3 regions of the Streptomyces sp. GL_141 genome follow, and region 1 is predicted to be linked to each of the others. Evidence: riboswitches for the same ligand, from Rfam matches in the RefSeq annotation. Region 1 holds a riboswitch; each other region holds the start of a gene.
What was found. A riboswitch is a leader RNA that binds a small molecule or an ion and turns the genes downstream of it on or off. The one in region 1 is predicted to bind cobalamin.

Region 1 (4,640 bases):
AGGCCCGTCTTCTCCTGGAAGGAGAGGACCTCCCGGATCTCTGCGCGGATGCGGTCCTCGTAGGCCGCCGTGTCGATGCGTCCGGCGCGCAGGTCGGCGCGGGCCGTGCGCAGGTCCGTGGTCTGCGGGAAGGAGCCGATGGTGGTGGTGGGGAGCAGCGGCAGGCCGAGGTGGGCGCGCTGGGCGGCGGCCCGTTCGGCGTAGGACTGGGCGCGGTGGCCGTCGGCCTCGGTGATCGCCGCGGTGCGGGCGCGGACGGCCGGGTCGTGGGTGATGCGGGAGGCGGTGCGGGAGGCCAGGCCGGCCCGGTTCGCGGCGAGTTCGGCCGCGATCGCGTCGGTGCCCCGGGCCAGTCCGCGGGCCAGTGTGCTGATCTCGGTGGTCTTCTGGCGGGCGAAGGCGAGCCAGCGCCGGATCTGCGGGTCGGTGTCCCGCTCGGCGTCGGCGTCGATCGGGACGTGCAACAGGGAGCAGGACGCGGCCACGTCGACCCGGTCGGCGAGGCCGAGGAGGGTGCCGAGGGTAGTCAGCGACTTCTGGTAGTCGTTGATCCAGATGTTGCGGCCGTTGACCACGCCGGCGACCAGGCGCTTGCCGGGGAGGCCGCCGACGGCGGCGAGGTCGTCGAGGTTGGCTGCGGCCCGGTCGGTGAAGTCGAGGGCGAGCCCCTCCACGGGTGCCTTCGCCAGGACGGGCAGGGCGTCACCGAGCCGGTCGAAGTAGGAGGCGACGAGCAGCTTGGGGCGCTCGGTGAGGCCGCCGAGCTCGCGGTAGGCGCGGGCCGCCGCGTTCAGTTCGGCCGGGGTGCGGTCCTGGACCAGGGCCGGTTCGTCGAGCTGGACCCATGCGGCGCCCGCCGCGCGCAGGTCCGCGAGGACCTGGGCGTAGACGGGCAGCAGCCGGTCGAGCAGGGCGAGCGGCTCGAAGCCGGGGGCCACGCCGGGTGCGGGCTTGGCGAGGAGGAGGTAGGTCACCGGTCCGACCAGGACCGGGCGGGCGGTGTGACCGAGGGCCAGGGCCTCCTTCAACTCCGCGACCTGTCGGGCGGATTCGGCGGTGAAGACGGTGTCGGGTCCGAGTTCGGGGACCAGGTAGTGGTAGTTCGTGTCGAACCACTTGGTCATCTCGAGCGGGGCCACGTCCTGGGTGCCGCGCGCCATCGCGAAGTAGCCGTCCAGGGCGTCCTCCGCGACGGCGGCCCGGTGGCGGTCGGGGATCGCGCCGACCATGACCGTGGTGTCCAGGACGTGGTCGTAGTACGAGAAGTCGCCGGTCGGAACCTCGGTGATGCCGGCCCCGGCGAGCTGGGCCCAGTTGGTCCGGCGCAGGTCGCGGGCGGTCTCCCGGAGGGCTTCGGCGCTGACGCGGCCCTTCCAGTAGCCCTCGACCGCCTTCTTCAGTTCGCGGTTCTGTCCCTGGCGGGGGTAGCCGTACACGGTGGCCCGTACGGGCGCGGCTGCGGACTCGGTGGTCACGGAACTCTCCTTCGCGAGCGTGTCTCCATGAACCCGGTGACGGGTCGCGGAGGCGAAGGGTGCCGGAACGGGCGGACCGCCGGGGTCGCGTACGGCTGGGGTACGCGACGGGAGGGTCCGCCTGAGGTGCACGCCGACCCGCCCACGAGGTCACCGGGAAACCGTGCGCGGTCGATCGCTCACGGGCAACGGGCAGGTCTTCGGACTCGCGGGCTCGCCTGCCGGTCTCCCGGCGGGCACCTAATGGCCGTCGCTTCCCAGGACCGGTTCAGGTCCCAGTGCGTATGACGGCGGTCGTTCCCGCTCACCGCTGCGGGGCAGTCCCGGATTCCCACCGGGTTCCCTCTTACGACGCGTCCCGCCTGGCGGACGGGGGCGAACCAGCTGCGAGGCCCACAGTAGGGCGGGCGGCCGGGGAACGGGCGCGCCTTCCCACATGTCGGATGGTGAAATGGGACACGGGAGGGGACCTCCCCGCCGTGACCGGCTACTTGTCCCGCTCGTGGTACGTCTTGCGGGTGTGTTCCGTGTGCGCGCGCATGATCGCCGTCGCGGCCTGCCCGTCACGGTTCGCGATCGCCGCGATCAGCTCGCGGTGCTCCACCCAGGACTGGTGGCCCCGCTGGCGGGCGACGGGGGTGTAGTACCAGCGGACGCGCCGGTCCACCTGCGCGGCCAGCTCGGCGAGGACGGCGTTGCCCGCGAGCTCCATGATCTTCGCGTGGAGCCGGGCGTTCGCCCTGACCGCGGTGTCCACGTCGTCCGCGGCGACGGCCCGCTCCCCCTGCGCGCACAGCTCTTCGAGCGCGGCGACGGCCTCGGCGCCGGCGTGGGCGGCGGCCAGCCGGGCGGCTTCGGCCTCCAGGAGCGTGCGGACCGTGAGGAGCTGGTCCGCCTCCTCCTCGGTCGGCTCGTGCACGAACGCCCCCTGGGCGGGCCGCAGATCGACCCATCCCTCGGTGCTCAGACGCTGCAGCGCCTCCCGTACCGGCTGCCGGGACACCCCGAGGTGTCCGGCGAGTTCGCTCTCGACGAGGTGCTGCCCGGGCTGGAGGGCGCGGGTGGTGATGAGCTCCAGCAGGGCCCCGTAGACGCGGTCACGCAGCGGGCCGGGCCGTTCGAGTTTGGGCACCGCCCCCTGCGGCAGTCCTGTCGACAACATCGCGGTCCCCTCCTGGGCAGCGCCGTCGGCTGCGTAGCGAAACCCCATGATGGATTGTCTTTCGCCTACAGTCTACGGCGCACCGCGCCGACCACCCGGACGGCCAACTCCCCCTCCCCCGGCCTGCGTCAGCCCTTGCCGACCAGGATTCCATCCTGTAGACAATATTTCGTCGACAACGTTCGGCAGTTCCTCGGTACCCTCGACCGAACGGAGTGCCACATGGTGAAAGTCGCAGTTCTGGGCGCCGGTGCGATCGGCGCCTACGTCGGTGCCGCGCTGCACCGGGCGGGCGCCGATGTGCACCTCGTCGCCCGCGGACCCCATCTGGCGGCCATGAGGGAGCACGGGGTCCGGGTGCTCAGCCCCCGCGGAGACTTCACCGCCCGTGCCCACGCCACCGACGACCCGGCCGGGATCGGTCCGGTCGACTACGTCTTCCTCGGCCTCAAGGCCAACTCGTACGCGGCGTGCGGGCCGCTCATCGAGCCGCTGCTGCACGAGGGCACCGCCGTGATCGCCGCCCAGAACGGCATCCCCTGGTGGTACTTCCACCGGCACGGCGGACCGCACGAGGGCCACCGCATCGAGAGCGTGGATCCCGGCGGCGCGGTCAGCGCCGTCCTCGCGCCCGAACGGGCCATCGGCTGCGTGGTCTACGCGGCGACGGAGCTGGCGGGTCCGGGGGTCGTGCGCCACCTCGAAGGCACCCGCTTCTCCATCGGCGAGCCCGACCGGTCCCTCTCCGAGCGCTGCCTCGCGTTCAGCGAGGCCATGCAGGAGGGCGGCCTCAAGTGCCCGGTCGAACAGGACCTGCGCAACGACATCTGGGTCAAGCTGCTCGGCAACATCTCCTTCAACCCGATCAGTGCGCTGTCCCGGGCCACGATGCGGGAGATGTGCCTGCACGGCGGCACGCGCAAGGTCATCGAGGTCATGATGACGGAGACCCTCGCGGTCGCCGAGGCCCTCGGCTGCAAGGTCGGGGTCTCCATCGAACGCCGGCTGGCCGGCGCGGAACGCGTCGGCGACCACCGGACCTCCACGCTCCAGGACCTGGAGCGCGGCAAGCCGCTCGAACTCGACGTGCTGCTGGCGGCCGTGGTGGAGCTGGCGGAGATCACCGGGGTTCCCGTGCAGACGCTCCGGACCGTCCACGCCATCTCGGACCTGCTCGCGCTGCGGACGGCGTGATCGCCGTGGGACGGGTCACGGAACGACGCAAGGTGCTCCGCATCCGGGAGGGCGCGGTCTCCACCCGGCCCGACACCCTCGTCGCCGAGGAGCCCATGGAGATCCGGCTCAACGGCAGGCCCCTGGCCATCACGATGCGCACTCCGGGCGACGACTTCGCCCTGGCGGCGGGATTCCTCGTCAGCGAAGGGGTGCTGGGCAGCGCCGAGGAGCTGCGGAACATCCTGTACTGCGCGGGAGCCACGGCCGGCGGAGCCAACACGTACAACATCGTCGACGTGCGGACGGCTCCCGGCCTGGTGCTGCCCGAGATCACGCTCGAACGCAACGTGTACACGACCTCGTCCTGCGGCCTGTGCGGCAAGGCGAGCCTGGACGCCGTCCGCACGACGGCCCGCTGGCCGATCCACGACACTCCCCCGGTCCGGCTGGATCCCGCACTGCTCGCCCGTCTCCCCGACCGGCTACGGGCGGCCCAGCGGGTCTTCGACCGGACCGGGGGGCTCCACGCGGCCGCGCTGTTCACCGAGGACGGCGAGCTCGTCGACGTCCGCGAGGACGTGGGCCGGCACAACGCGGTCGACAAACTGGTCGGCCGCGCCCTGCGCGGCGGCATGCTGCCGCTGTCGCGGACCGTGCTGCTGGTCTCGGGGCGGGCCTCCTTCGAACTGGCGCAGAAGGCGGTGATGGCGGGCATTCCGGTGCTCGCGGCGGTGTCGGCCCCGTCCTCCCTCGCGGTCGACCTGGCCGCGGAGACGGGCCTGACCCTCGTCGGATTCCTTCGCGGCGCCTCCATGAACGTGTACGCG
Region 2 (4,640 bases), 6.5 Mb from region 1:
GTCCAGCAGCTCGTCAAGGAGAACTACCTGCGCTGGGACTCCCTCGGTGAGTTCCTCGCGCTGGCCGTCTCCTTCGAGCACCTCGCCACCACCACCGGCAACGCCCGCGCCCAGGTGCTGGCCGACACGCTGGACCGGGCGACCGGCACCTTCCTCAACGAGGACAAGTCGCCGAGCCGCAAGCTGGGCGGCATCGACAACCGTGGCAGCCACTTCTACCTGGCCCTGTACTGGGCGCAGGAGCTGTCGCGCCAGACCGAGGACCCGAAGCTGGCCGCGGCCTTCGACCCGCTGGCCAAGACGCTGGCCGAGTCCGAGGAGAAGATCGTCGGCGAGCTCATCGCCGTGCAGGGCGCTCCGGCGGACATCGGCGGCTACTACCAGCCCGACGCCGCCAAGGCCTCGGCGATCATGCGGCCGTCCGCGACGCTGAACGCGGCGCTCGCGCTCCTCGGCTGATCAGAGCCGGGTTCCACCGCTTCCACGGGTCCGCCCCGGCCGGCAATCGCCGGCCGGGGCGGACCCGTTCGTGCGCCCGGTCAGAGCCGGTGCACCCGATCCGGCGCGAAGGCCAGCGGGTCGCTCCCGGCGGCCAGGACCCGCAGCCCGGGAGCCACGGCGAGCAGCTCGCGCAGCCAGTCCACGGCCTCGGCCGCGAGGTGCTCGCAGCCGTCGAGGACGAGCAGCATGTCGCGCTCCGCCAGCCACGACGCCGCGTTGGACGTCCCGCACGGCAGGAACGGCATGCCCGGTACGCAGCCCAGCGCGGCCGTCAGGTCGCGGACCCCGAAGCGGCGGTCCATGGACACCACGGCCACGCCGTCGTAGAAATTGGACGAGAGCCGTTGCCCGATCTCCCGCACCAATTGGCTCCGGGGCTCGCGGAACCGTCCGGTGACGGTCAGCACTTTGCCCCGCCGCACGGCGGTGAAAAGACGGGACAGCTCCGCGGAGGTCGCCGGGAATGTACCGGCGCCTCTGGAATCCCTCATCGACACGATGCCCCCCTGCATGCGTGACCTGCGGCAAGAGGGTTGTTTCAAGCCGCATGAAGACGATTATGCGCCACTTTTCGCGAAAGGCCAGGGGAATTCCCTATTCCGGTGAAACGCCCCTGCCGTCCGATGATCACAGCAGTTGTACAGGTCACACACCTTTGTCCAACCCGGGGGAACGGTTGTCCGGGGGCCGGGAATCCGCTGTACTGCTGCTGTGCGGCCCGGTGTTCGGGCATGGCGCGGGCATATTCGGGGGAGGGGCCAGGATGAGTGCGGACCGGGGTCGGTCAGGGCGGGGCGCGAGGCCCGCGTCGCACCGGCGCCGTGCGGGATTCCGGCGCCGAAGACCCCTGCTGAGCCTCCTCCTGTCCGCCTTCCTCCTCGCGGGCGTCTGCGCCGCGACGGGCATCGTCTGGGACCCCCGCACCGTCGCCGACGCGCAGGCCGGCCCGGCGCCGGGCCCGGGCGGCCTCCTGCCCGCTCCCGGCGGCGACGGCCCCGCGCCCGCCGCCTCCGGCCCCGCCGCCACCGGACCGGTCACGACCGCCCCGCAGAGCCCCGGCGGGCAGCCCCCGGACCCGAAGGCCCAGGGGTCCGCCGCGGACGGCGCGCCCCGCCCCGCCGGAGCCCTGCCCTTCGACCTGCCGCAGCCGGCCGTGCTGCGCTCCGGCGCCGCCGGCAAGAAGCTGGTCTTCGCCCACTACTTCACCCCGTACCCGCTCTCCCTGGACAACGTCGGCGCCGACGCCGACTACTACACCCGCAACTACCTGAAGCCGGACGGCGAGAACGGCAAGCACGAGCGCTACGGCGGACTGCTCCGCGACCGCCCGCTGCCCGTCCCGCCCAAAGCCGGGGACTGGGAGCTCGCCAACCTCCAGCAGGAGGTCCGCACGGCCCGCGCCGCGGGCATCGACGGATTCACCCTCGACCTGCTCTCCCTGACCGGGAAGAACCGCGAACGCTCCCACCTCCTGATGGAGGCCGCCCGTTCGGTGGATCCGGGCTTCAAGGTCATGCTGATGCCGGACATGACCTCCCTGGGCACCGACGACCCGGCCGTGCTCGCCGACCTCCTCGCGGAGCTCGGCAAGGCCCCGGCCGCCCACCGGCTCCCCGACGGCCGGCTGGTCGTCTCGCCGTTCAAGGCCGAGGAGAAGAGCGTCGCCTGGTGGACCGGGGTCATGGACGTCCTGAAGAACCGGCACGGCATCCGCACCGCCTTCGTCCCGCTCTTCCTCGACTTCGGCGCGCACAGCGCCGAGTTCGAGCCCATCAGCCACGGATTCTCCGAGTGGGGCAGCCGCAGCTACGTCGGCCAGGAGAGCTCCACGCGCGACGTCCGGCGCGCCCACGCCGCGGGCAAGATCTGGATGCAGCCCGTATCGGTCCAGGACGCCCGCCCCAACCAGGGCATCTACGACGAGGCGGGCAACACCGCGACCCTGCGCGCCACATGGAACCGCGCGATCGAGGACGGGGCCGACTGGGTCCAGCTCACCACGTGGAACGACTACAGCGAGGGCAGCCAGTTCGCGCCCTCGCTGCACAACGGCCATGCCTACCTGGACCTTTCCTCGTACTACCTCACCCGGTTCAAGACGGGCGGCTGGCCGAAGATCGTCCGCGACACGCTGTACCTGAGCTCGCGCACCCAGTTCGCCGCCGCGGACCCGAGCGGCGGCCAGTCCCTCGTGATGTCGCTGCGGGGCGGCAGCGCCGCGGCCCGGGACGCGGTGGAGGTGCTGAGCTTCCTGACCGCGCCCGCGAGCATCCGTACGGCCGTGGGGGCGGCCGAGGACGCGCACGCGGCCCCGGCCGGGGTCCACTCCGAGCTGCTGCCCCTGGCTCCGGGCGCCGGCTCGGCGTCCGTGGTGCGGGGCGGCAAGGCCGGAGCCCGGGTGGAACTGCCCTACCGGGTGGACCGCACGGTGGAGGTGCAGGACCTCCAGTACTACGCCGCCACCAGCGGCCGGAGCTGAGCCCGCAGGGCTCCGGCGTAGGTCCGCAGGGCGCCGGCGCGGGTCCGCAGGGGCCGAAGTCCCTTGCCCCGGGACCTTTGTCACCCCATATGTAGTGGTGGCATGCCGCTGTCACATCTATATGTAGTGTTGGCTCTGCCGGTTCGGCGGGGCTCCCTTCCCCCGACCGAGGCAACAGGGAACCCGGTGGGAATCCGGGACTGCCCCGCAACGGTGAGTCCGCCACGGCGGACGAGTCCGACACCTGCCGGCACGGGCCCTCAAGAGCGCCCGCCATTCTTCCGTGCCGAGCCTCGTGGGAGGGCTGCCGTGACTGCTGTCATCAATGCCGTAGAGACCGTGACCGAATACCTGGACCGCCGGGACTGGCGGGTGAACGCCAACGCCAACCAGGGCTATTCGCTCGGCGGACTCATCCTCAACGCCGCGGGCAAGGTCACCGCGAACTACTGGCTGGAACAGGTCTATCCCGCCGCCGTGGCCCGTGCCCACCGCGAGGGCGACCTCCACATCCACGACCTGGACATGCTCTCCGGCTACTGCGCCGGCTGGTCCCTGCGCACCCTGCTCACCGAGGGCTTCAACGGGGTCCCCGGCCAGATCGACTCCGCCCCGCCCAAACACCTGTCCTCGGCCGTCGGCCAGATCGTGAACTTCCTCGGCACCCTGCAGAACGAATGGGCGGGCGCCCAGGCCTTCTCCTCCTTCGACACCTGTCTCGCCCCGTACGTCCGCCTCGACAGGCTCACGTACGACCAGGTCAGGCAGTGCGTCCAGGAGCTCGTGCACAACCTCAACGTGCCCTCGCGCTGGGGCACGCAGACCCCCTTCACCAACCTCACCTTCGACTGGACCTGCCCCGAGGACCTGCGCGAACAGATCCCCGTGGTCGCGGGGGAGGAGACCGGTTTCACCTACGGCGAGCTCCAGGCCGAGATGGACATGATCAACCGGGCGTACATCGAGGTCATGACGGAAGGCGACGCCACCGGGCGGGTGTTCACCTTCCCCATCCCGACCTACAACATCACCCGCGACTTCCCCTGGGAGAGCGAGAACGCCGAGCGGCTCTTCGCGATGACCGCCAAGTACGGGCTCCCGTACTTCCAGAACTTCATCAACTCCGAGCTCGAACCCCACATGATCCGCTCCATGTGCTGCCGGCTCCAGCTCGATCTGACCGAGCTGCGGGCGCGCGGCAACGGCCTCTTCGGCAGCGCCGAGCAGACCGGCTCCCTCGGTGTGGTCACCCTCAACTGCGCCCGGCTCGGGCACCTTTACGCGGGCGACGAGCCGGGTCTGCTGGCCGGGATGGACCGGCTGTGCGAGCTCGCCCGGGACAGCCTCGAACTCAAGCGGATCACCGTCCAGGACCTGATCGACGGCGGTCTCTTCCCGTACACCAAGCGGTACTTGGGCACCCTGCGCAACCACTTCTCCACCATCGGGGTCAACGGCGTCAACGAGATGATCCGCAACTTCAGCGCGGACGCCCACGACATCACCACCCCCGAGGGCCACGCCCTCGCGGTCCGCCTCCTGGACCGGGTCCGGGCCCGGATGGTGGACTTCCAGGAGAGCACCGGCCACCTGTACAACCTGGAGGCCACCCCCGCCGAGGGCACGACGTACCGCTTCGCGAAGGAGGACCGGGCCCGCT
Region 3 (4,640 bases), 5.0 Mb from region 1:
GGAGGCTGTACAGGACGTTCATCGCGCAGTGCTTGGCGCCGTCCTCGTTGCCGGTGATCAGGCAGCCGCCCACGCGACCGTAGTAGGCGTACTGGCCGAGCTCGTTGAGGATCGACGAGCAGGCGTACAGGCGCTCGATCACCTTCTTCATGACCGAGGAGTTGTCACCCAGCCATACGGGCCCAGCCAGCGTGAGGATGTCTGCGGCCATGACTTTCGAGTAAATGACCGGCCACTCGTCGGTCTCCCAGCCGTGCTCCGTCATGTCCGGCCAGACGCCGGTCGCGATGTCGAGGTCCACTGCCCGGAGTACCTCGACCTGGACACCCTGACGCTGCATGATGCCGGTGCTGATGTCGATCAGGCCCTGCGTGTGGCTTCGTTCCGGCGACCGCTTGAGGGTGCAGTTGATCACCACGGCACGCAGGTCGTCATGAGACATGGCGTTGTCGGTCATCGTCGTGCTCCTCCCATCGCCGCACGGCTCTTGTCGATCAGGCCCTCGGTGTCGCCGGGCTCGGGCGATCGCTTGAGCGTGCAGTTGACGTGCACGGCGGTCAGGTCGGAGTGGTCGAGGTCGTGCGCGGGATCGGTAGCCACGCGTCCAGCCTCACCGGGGCCCGGCGGGCCCGCCACCGGGCCGCACCCGTCCGGGCGCACCCCGGGGGCGGGGGCCCCGGACCGTCCGCGGGAAGCAGCCCGGCCGGAACAGGGCGGCGACGTGTGGCGGCCGTTCTCCGGCGGCCACGGACATCCGGAACTCCCCTTTCAGGCGGGGACATTGGGGCGGACAGCGACAGCACGGGCACGTGGCGTGACGCACAAGCGGAATCCGGTCACCGCCCGGCGTGATTGGGGCGGGTTGTTACCGGTCCGTGCGGCCGACTAGGGTCAGCGGGCCTTGGTGTTCGGGAAACCGGTGGGAAACCGGTGCGGCCCTCGCCACTGTGATCGGGAAGTCCGGCTCCACTCCTGCGGGAAAGCCACTGGGCTGCGCGGGAGGTTCCGCGCTGCCCGGGAAGGCGGAGCATGGACGTCAACCCGTGAGCCAGGAGACCGGCCGGGGCGCGTTGTCCATCCACGAGGTGCTGGAGAGGTCTCCCTACTCATGCATATAGCCGAGGGGTTCCTACCCCCTTTGCACGCGGTCGCCTGGGGCGCCGTGTCCGCCCCCTTCGTCGTCCACGGCGTCCGCGCGCTCACCCGCGAGGTGAAGGCCAACCCGGAGAGCACGCTGCTGCTCGGCGCCTCCGGGGCCTTCACCTTCGTCCTGTCCGCCCTGAAGATCCCTTCCGTCACGGGCAGTTGCTCGCATCCCACGGGCACCGGACTCGGGGCGATCCTGTTCCGGCCGCCGATCATGGCGGTGCTCGGCACGATCACCCTGCTGTTCCAGGCCCTGCTGCTGGCGCACGGCGGGCTCACCACCCTCGGCGCCAACGTCTTCTCGATGGCCATCGCCGGCCCGTGGGCGGGCTACGCCGTCTACCGGCTGCTGCGGAAGTTCGCTCTCCCGCTGATGGTCACCGTGTTCTTCGGCGCCTTCTTCGCCGACCTGGTCACCTACTGCGTCACCAGCGTGCAGCTCGCCCTCGCCTTCCCCGACCCGGCCTCCGGATTCGCGGGCTCGCTCGCGAAGTTCGGGGGGATCTTCGCGGTCACGCAGATCCCGCTGGCCGTGAGCGAGGGGCTGCTGACCGTCCTCGTGATGCGGCTGCTGATGGCGTCGAGCAAGTCGGACCTGGTCCGGCTGGGCGTCGCGAAGCTGACGGCCACCCGTACCGGAGAGAAGGCGGCGGCCTGATGAGCGGCATGTCGAAGAACGCCAAGATCAACACCCTGCTGCTGCTCCTGGTGGCGGCGCTGGCCGTCCTGCCGATCGCCCTCGGGCTGGGCGAGGGCAAGGAGGAGCCCTTCGCGGGCGCCGACGCGCAGGCCGAGGCGGCGATCACCGAGCTGAAGCCGGACTACGAGCCCTGGTTCTCCCCTCTCTACGAACCCCCTTCGGCCGAGATCGAGTCCGCGCTGTTCGCCTTGCAGGCGGCGCTGGGAGCGGGCGTGCTCGCGTATTACTTCGGCGTCCGCAAGGGCCGCCGCCAGGGGGCGGCCGCCGCCGCTGCCGCCACCGCCCCGGAGGCGTAGGCGGTGCTGCCGATCGACGTGGCCGCGCACGGCAGTCGCTGGCGCGGCAGGCACCCGCTGGAGAAGGCCCTGCTCGGAATCGGGCTGACGGTCACCGCCGTGTGCCTGCCGCCCTGGCCGGGCGGGCCGCTGGTGGCCGCCGCCACCCTCGCCGTGCTGCTCGGCCCGGCCGGGGTGGCCGGCCGGCAGCTCTGGCGGGCCTTCCGGATCCCGCTCGGCTTCTGCTTCACCGGGGCGCTGCCCCTGCTGTTCGCGGTCGGCGGCCCGGCGGGGCCGGTGTCCCTGGCCCCCGACGGCCCCCGGCTCGCCGCCGAACTGCTGCTGCGCACCTCGGCTGCCTCGCTCGGGCTGCTGCTGTTCGCCTTCACCACCCCGGTCTCCGACGTACTGCCCCGGCTGGTGCGGGCCGGGGTGCCGGCCCCCGTGGTGGACGTGGCCCTGGTCATGTACCGGATCGGCTTCCTGCTGCTCGACTCCATGGCGCAGGTCCGCCGGGCCCAGGCGGCCCGGCTCGGGCACACCAGCCGGGCGGCGGTGTGGCGCTCCCTGGCCGGGCTCGCCGCCACCTCCTTCGTACGGGCCTTCGACCGCGCGGCCAAGCTCCAGGCGGGTCTGGCCGGACGCGGCTACGACGGCGCGCTGCGGGTCCTCGTACCGGAGGCGGCCCTGTCGTGGCGCTTCCTGACGGCCACCGGCGCCCTGCTGGCGGCCCTGATCACCCTGACCCTCACCCTGAAGGGGCTCTCCTTGTGAACCCGGTGGCGACCCCCCTGATCGAACTGTCCGACGCGGGCTACGCCTACGAGGACGGCCCGGCCGTCCTGACCGGCGTCGACTTCGCCATCACGCCGGGCCGGGCGCTGGCCCTGCTGGGCCGCAACGGCAGCGGCAAGACCACGCTGATGCGGCTGCTGAGCGGCGGCCTGCGGCCCGGCGCGGGATCGCTGTGGCTGGACGGCACGGAGGTCTCGTACGACCGGGCCGGACTGACCCGGCTGCGCACGTCCGTCCAGCTGGTGGTGCAGGACCCCGACGACCAGCTGTTCGCGGCCTCGGTCGAACAGGACGTGTCCTTCGGCCCGATGAACCAGGGGCTCCCCGCTCCGGAGGTCCGCGCCCGCGTGGACTCGGCCCTCGCCGCCCTGGACATCACGCACCTGCGGGACCGCCCCACCCACCTGCTCTCCTACGGCCAGCGCAAGCGCGCGGCGATCGCGGGGGCGGTCGCGATGGCTCCGCGGGTGCTGATCCTGGACGAGCCGACGGCGGGCCTCGACCCGGACGGCCAGGAGCGGCTGCTCGGCGTCCTCGCGGGACTGCGGGCCTCCGGCACGACGGTGGTCATGGCCACCCACGACGTGGACCTGGCGGTCCGCTGGGCCGACGACGCGGCGGTCCTGACCCCGTCGGGCATCCGCTTCGGGCCGGCCGAACCCCTCCTCTCGGACCCGTCCCTCCTGACCTCGGCGGGCCTGCGCCCGGCCTGGTCCCCGGCGGTGACCGCGCTGTTGCGGGCCCGGGGGCTGCTCGCGGCGGACGCCCCCGGGCCCCGTAATCCGGAGGCACTGGCCGCCTGGGGGTAGGGAGGTTGCCGGTCCATGCAGACGCTGAAGGCAACCTCCGAGCCGGGGTCCCTGTTCTGGGCGGGCCGGGAGGGCGAGGACCTGGTCGACCCGGTCGGCGGCTTCCGCCGCTGGACCCCGGACGGCCGGGAGCATCCGGCCCGCCGCCCGGCCTCCCCCGCTTGGGACCGTGCGGTGCGTTCCCCTTCGGGGCGCTGGACGGTGCTCTACGAGGAGCGCGGCACCACGGCCGTCCTGCTCGACGGCGAGCGGATCGTGCGCGAGCTCAGCCGGGGTGACAACCTCGCCGAGGACTACGACCACGCGATCACCATCGGCGCGCTGTCCGACGGCCGCGAGGTACTCGTGTACTGCCCCGACGAGTACGACGTCCTCCAGGTCGAGGACGCCGCCACGGGTGAGCGGCTCACCACCGGCGCACGCACCGCCCCCGATCTGTTCCCGTCGCGGCTCTCCGTCTCCCCCGACGGCCGGGGGCTCCTGGTGGCCGGCTGGGTATGGCACCCGTACGGGGTCGCCAACGTCTACGACCTGGCGGCCGCGATCGCCGACGCGACCGCGTTGGACCGGGACGGGGACCTCCTGGGCCCGACGGCCCTCTACGCCGAGGTCGGCTCCGCCTGCTGGCTCGACGCGGACCGGGTCGCCGTGTCGGGGACGGGCGAGGGCCCGGGCCGCGAGGAGGCTCCCACCCTCCAGGACGGGCAGTTGGGCGTGTGGTCCTGCCGGGCCGGCCGCTGGCTGCACCGCAGCGCCGGAGCCGAGGACTGGGGAACCCTGATCGCGTGCGGCGGGAACCTGGTGGCCTCGCTCACCGAGCACCCCCGGCTGGTCGACGCCACCACGGGCCGCATCCTGCGGGAATGGCCGGAGGTCCGGGTACGGCACCGGAACGGGGCCTACGGGGTGAACCAC

Region 2: another riboswitch for cobalamin. It lies ahead of AC3IX6_RS04270 (ribonucleoside triphosphate reductase); the one in region 1 lies ahead of metE (5-methyltetrahydropteroyltriglutamate--homocysteine S-methyltransferase).
Region 3: another riboswitch for cobalamin. It lies ahead of AC3IX6_RS10530 (energy-coupling factor ABC transporter permease); the one in region 1 lies ahead of metE (5-methyltetrahydropteroyltriglutamate--homocysteine S-methyltransferase).

The regions. Positions count from the first base shown of each region.
Region 1 is NZ_CM174402.1:7,477,756-7,482,395, reverse strand. Features, by position in the region: gene metE (5-methyltetrahydropteroyltriglutamate--homocysteine S-methyltransferase) at 1-1,475, opposite strand, end outside; cobalamin riboswitch at 1,650-1,875, opposite strand; gene AC3IX6_RS33340 (GntR family transcriptional regulator) at 1,963-2,637, opposite strand; gene AC3IX6_RS33335 (2-dehydropantoate 2-reductase) at 2,863-3,831, shown strand; gene fdhD (formate dehydrogenase accessory sulfurtransferase FdhD) at 3,837-4,640, shown strand, end outside.
Region 2 is NZ_CM174402.1:982,368-987,007, reverse strand. Features, by position in the region: gene AC3IX6_RS04285 (NADP-dependent isocitrate dehydrogenase) at 1-459, shown strand, start outside; gene AC3IX6_RS04280 (hypothetical protein) at 540-992, opposite strand; gene AC3IX6_RS04275 (glycoside hydrolase family 71 protein) at 1,265-2,980, shown strand; cobalamin riboswitch at 3,103-3,246, shown strand; gene AC3IX6_RS04270 (ribonucleoside triphosphate reductase) at 3,290-4,640, shown strand, end outside.
Region 3 is NZ_CM174402.1:2,508,417-2,513,056, forward strand. Features, by position in the region: gene AC3IX6_RS10520 (flavodoxin family protein) at 1-457, opposite strand, end outside; gene AC3IX6_RS10525 (hypothetical protein) at 454-600, opposite strand; cobalamin riboswitch at 886-1,079, shown strand; gene AC3IX6_RS10530 (energy-coupling factor ABC transporter permease) at 1,109-1,804, shown strand; gene AC3IX6_RS10535 (energy-coupling factor ABC transporter substrate-binding protein) at 1,804-2,142, shown strand; gene cbiQ (cobalt ECF transporter T component CbiQ) at 2,146-2,895, shown strand; gene AC3IX6_RS10545 (energy-coupling factor ABC transporter ATP-binding protein) at 2,901-3,725, shown strand; gene AC3IX6_RS10550 (hypothetical protein) at 3,741-4,640, shown strand, end outside.